One region of the Pseudarthrobacter sp. J1763 genome, then DNA from elsewhere that is predicted to be linked to it. Evidence: riboswitches for the same ligand, from Rfam matches in the RefSeq annotation. Region 1 holds a riboswitch; the other holds the start of a gene.
What was found. A riboswitch is a leader RNA that binds a small molecule or an ion and turns the genes downstream of it on or off. The one in region 1 is predicted to bind thiamine pyrophosphate.
Positions count from the first base shown of each region.

Region 2: it holds a riboswitch for thiamine pyrophosphate, as region 1 does, so the genes downstream of both, thiC (phosphomethylpyrimidine synthase ThiC) here and thiC (phosphomethylpyrimidine synthase ThiC) in region 1, are expected to answer to the same signal.

Region 1 covers NZ_JBNPEN010000008.1:32,927-35,114, reverse strand. The annotation lists gene ACQQCD_RS09570 (VOC family protein) at 74-901, opposite strand; TPP riboswitch at 1,060-1,167, shown strand; gene thiC (phosphomethylpyrimidine synthase ThiC) at 1,220-2,188, shown strand, end outside.
Region 2 covers NZ_JBNPEN010000021.1:16,053-18,240, forward strand. The annotation lists gene thiC (phosphomethylpyrimidine synthase ThiC) at 1-1,218, opposite strand, end outside; TPP riboswitch at 1,216-1,325, opposite strand; gene ACQQCD_RS13635 (heavy metal-responsive transcriptional regulator) at 1,681-2,070, opposite strand.

The sequences.
Region 1 (2,188 bases):
TAGTGCTGCTCAATGGGACTAGGCCTCCGCTTTCACGGTGCCAGCTTCAGCCTAGCCCAGCGTGCCTCAAGATTTAGCGCACCGCAACGCGGATTTGGTTCTTCCACGGGTCTTCGAAGCGAAGTTCGGCACCGGTGTGGTGTGAGGCGTAGCCGGCAACCTTGAGCCGATCTGCGAGCGCACCGAGGTCATCGCTGGCGGGAACTTCGATGAGAACTTCGCCCAGGCCCAGGGTGTCCTTGCGGGGACCGGCACCTCGGCTGTTCCAGACGTTCATGGCCATGTGGTGGTGGTATCCGCCGGCGGATACGAAGAGTGCTTGGCCGTGCCAACCTGCGGTTCGTTCAAAGCCAAGGGTTTTGACGTAGAACTGTTCGGCTTTGGCAACGTCTCCCACTTGGAGGTGGACGTGGCCCACGCCTGCGTCTGCTTGGCGTTGGTTCTCGAGGGATGCTTCGCTGAGGTGATCGTTGAGGTACTGCTGCGGCGGCAGGGCGACATTGTCCATCACCACGTTCGCTCCGTCCCATTTCCAGGACTCGCGGGGCTTGTCGAAGTAGAGCTCAATTCCGTTGCCTTCCGGGTCAGTGAAGTAGAAGGCTTCGCTGACCAGGTGATCGGCGCTGCCTACAAAAGCTTGCGGCTCAAAGTTGGCTGCGGTGGCTACGGTTGCGGCGAGCGAGGGCTGGTCTTTGAACAGGATTGCCGTGTGGAACAAGCCGGCTTCGCCGCGGGAGGGCAGTTGGAGTCCAGCTGCCGGGGCGAGGTGAACTACCGGGGTGGCGCCGCGGCCCAGGTACAGTCCGCCGTCTTGTTCGGCCACAACGTCTAAGCCCAAGGCCGTCTGGTAGTACTTGGACATCATTTTGAGGTCGCCGACCTTGAGCATCACCGTGCCCATATTCAGCTCGGCGGGCAAAAGGTCTTGGGTGTTTGCACCAGTGGACACGGTATCTCCTGACGTGGATCGCAACGGCTCTCGTTGTGGGTTCACTCTATTAAATTACTTGAAGCTTCAATTTATTCCAAGTGGATGGCGATTCCTTGTGGTAGCTTCGTCTACGACCACACGGGTGCCCATGCATGGGCTGAGATCAGGCTGACGCAGCTTGCGACCGTTGAACCTGTCCGGGTAATGCCGGCGAAGGAAGTGAGCAACACCTTGAGCACCACAAATTCACAGCACAGCTCTACCCAAAACGAGTCACCAACGCCCGTAATGAGCCTCGCGTCCCACTCTTTGGCATATATTTCCGACGCCGAAAGTGGCATCCGTGTCCCCGTCACCGAAGTGGCTTTGGACCCGTCCCCCAACGGCGCGGCCAACCCGCCGCTTCAGCTGTACCGAACAGCCGGGCCAGGAAGTGACCCGGTACTGGGCTTGGAACCGTTCCGGGCTCCGTGGATCTCCGAGCGCCAAGACACCGAGGCCTACACCGGGCGGGGCAGGAACCTGCTCGACGACGGCAAGTCGGCTCTGCGGCGCGGCGCCGCCTCCGCAGAGTGGAAGGGAACCCGGCCCGTGCCGCGTCGGGCAGTTGCCGGGCGCACCGTCACACAAATGCACTATGCGCGCCAGGGACTTGTAACCCCGGAGATGAAGTTTGTGGCGCTGCGGGAAAACTGCGAAGTGGAATTGGTCCGCAGCGAAGTAGCAGCTGGCCGAGCCATCATTCCTAACAACATCAACCATCCCGAGTCCGAGCCGATGATCATTGGCAAAGCGTTTTTGGTCAAGATCAACGCCAACATTGGCAACTCTGCGGTGACCAGTTCCATTGCCGAAGAGGTGGACAAACTTCAGTGGGCCACCCGCTGGGGTGCTGACACGGTGATGGATTTGTCCACCGGCGATGACATTCACACCACGCGCGAGTGGCTCATCCGCAACTCCCCCGTTCCCATTGGCACCGTGCCGATCTATCAGGCCCTGGAAAAAGTCAACGGCGAGGCAAACAAGCTCACGTGGGAAATTTTCCGGGACACGGTGATTGAGCAGTGCGAGCAAGGTGTGGACTACATGACCATTCACGCCGGTGTGCTGCTTCGCTACGTACCGCTGACCGCAAACCGCGTCACCGGGATCGTTTCGCGCGGCGGCTCGATTATGGCCGGTTGGTGCCTGGCACATCACCAAGAGAACTTTTTGTACACCCACTTTGACGAGTTGTGTGAGATCTTCGCCCAG
Region 2 (2,188 bases), on a different contig from region 1:
GGTCACCAGTGGGCCGAGGGTATAGAACGGGGCGCCGTCGCAGAGTTCCTGCTGGCGTTCGACGTTTTCCCGGACCAGGTGGAAGGGGATGTGGCCCGGGCCTTCGACCATGACCTGCACGTCGTACTTCCAGGCGCGCTTGGTCAGCTCCGCCAGGGTGTCTAGTTCGGCAAACTGTGCGGCGTCGTTGGCATCCGCGGTCGCCCCCGGCCGCAGGCCGTCGCCCAGGGAAAAGGCGACGTCGTACTTGGCGAAGATTTCGCACAGTTCATCGAAGTGGGTGTAGAGGAAGTTCTCCTGGTGATGGGCCAGGCACCAACCGGCCATGATGGACCCTCCGCGGGAGACGATCCCGGTCACCCGGTTTGCGGTCAGCGGCACGTAGCGCAGCAGCACGCCGGCGTGGACGGTCATGTAGTCCACGCCCTGCTCGCACTGCTCGATCACGGTGTCCCGGTAGATCTCCCAGGTCAGGTCATTGGCCTCGCCGTTGACCTTCTCCAGCGCCTGATAGATCGGGACCGTGCCGATCGGGACGGGGGAGTTGCGGATGATCCATTCACGGGTGGTGTGGATGTCATCGCCGGTGGAGAGGTCCATCACCGTGTCTGCGCCCCACTGGGCGGCCCACTGCAGTTTGTCCACTTCCTCGGCAATGGAGCTGGTCACGGCCGAGTTGCCGATGTTGGCGTTGATCTTCACCAGGAACGCCTTGCCGATGATCATCGGCTCGGATTCAGGGTGGTTAATGTTGTTCGGAATGATGGCCCGGCCCGCCGCCACCTCACTGCGGACCAGTTCAACGTCGCAGTTCTCCCGCACTGCCACGAACCGCATCTCCTGCGTGATCACGCCCTGGCGGGCGTAGTGCATCTGGGTGACCGTCTTGCCGTTGAGGGCGCGGCGGGGCACCGGCTGCGCGCCCTTCCATTCCGCGGACGCGGCACCCCGGCGCACGGCGGACTTGCCGTCATCGAGCAGGTTCCGTTCCCGTCCGCCGTAGGGCTCGGTGTCGCCCCGGGATTCTATCCATTCGGACCGGAACGGCTCCAGGCCGATTACCGGATCGCTGCCGGGCCCGGCCGTCCGGTACACCGTGAACGGTGGATTCTTCACCCCGTTCGGAGAGTCCTCCAAGGCGATCTCCGTGACAGGGACGCTAATGCCGTGTTCCGGGTCGCGGGCGTACGCGAGCGAATGTGAATTCATGGCGTTCATCAGTGGTTTCCTACTTCCTTCGCCGGCATGACCCGGACAGGTTCAACGGTCGCAGGCTGCATCAGCCCGATCTCAGCCCCTGCATTAGGGCACCCGTGTGGATGAAAAAACCCTAGCACCCCGGCGTGCCCGTTCCGGTTGGATGATGACTGGTGTTCCCCGGAGGGCCTCCATCCTCGGAAGCAGGCCCTCCCAGCGATGGGGATATGACATATCTCCGGCAGCTGAGGCCTCCTGTTCGCAGCTGCCGGGGCTGACGCGCTCCTCGGTCAACCGCCAGCCCGGCCAACGCACAGCACCCGGGAATGGTGCAGACGCCTTCTGCTATTCCGTGCAGTCGACTTCTGAAACTGACATCAACCCTCGTCATAGGAATTAGCTAAAACCGCCAAACCGAGCTGCGAAAAAACCGCCAATCCGAACTAGCAGTCACACAGGAGGAGCGTCGGGATCTGGTCGGGTTTAGAGGTAGCTGCAGATGCGTTCGGGGTCGCAGGCTGCAGGGTCCCCGGCGGCCGCGGCGTCATGAAATTCGGCAACGGTTGCACGCAGTGCCGTGAGTTCTGCGATCCGGGCGTCGAGGTCGCGGAGCTGTTTGGCCAGCAGATCCCGGACGTGTACGCAGGGGGCCTGGCCGATGTCCCGGACGGAGAGGATGTCACCGATCTGGGCAAGGGTCAGTCCGGCCGTGCGGCCGCGGCGGATGAATTCCAGCCGGCTGACTGTTTCCTGGGCGTAGTCGCGGTATCCGTTCGGTGCCCTGTCGGCGGCCGGCAATAGGCCGCGGTCCTCGTAGAACCGCAGGGTCTTGGCCGTCATGCCCGCGGCTGCGGCAGTTTCGCCGATAAGCATCATGCACCTCTCGTCCCCGGGGGGTTCCTCCTTGACCTTCCAGTTTAGTGGAAGGTCAACAGGGGGTAGGAACCCGCGGGTGGCGCCCCGGGCCGGGAGAGCGGAGTCAGCCTCTTGA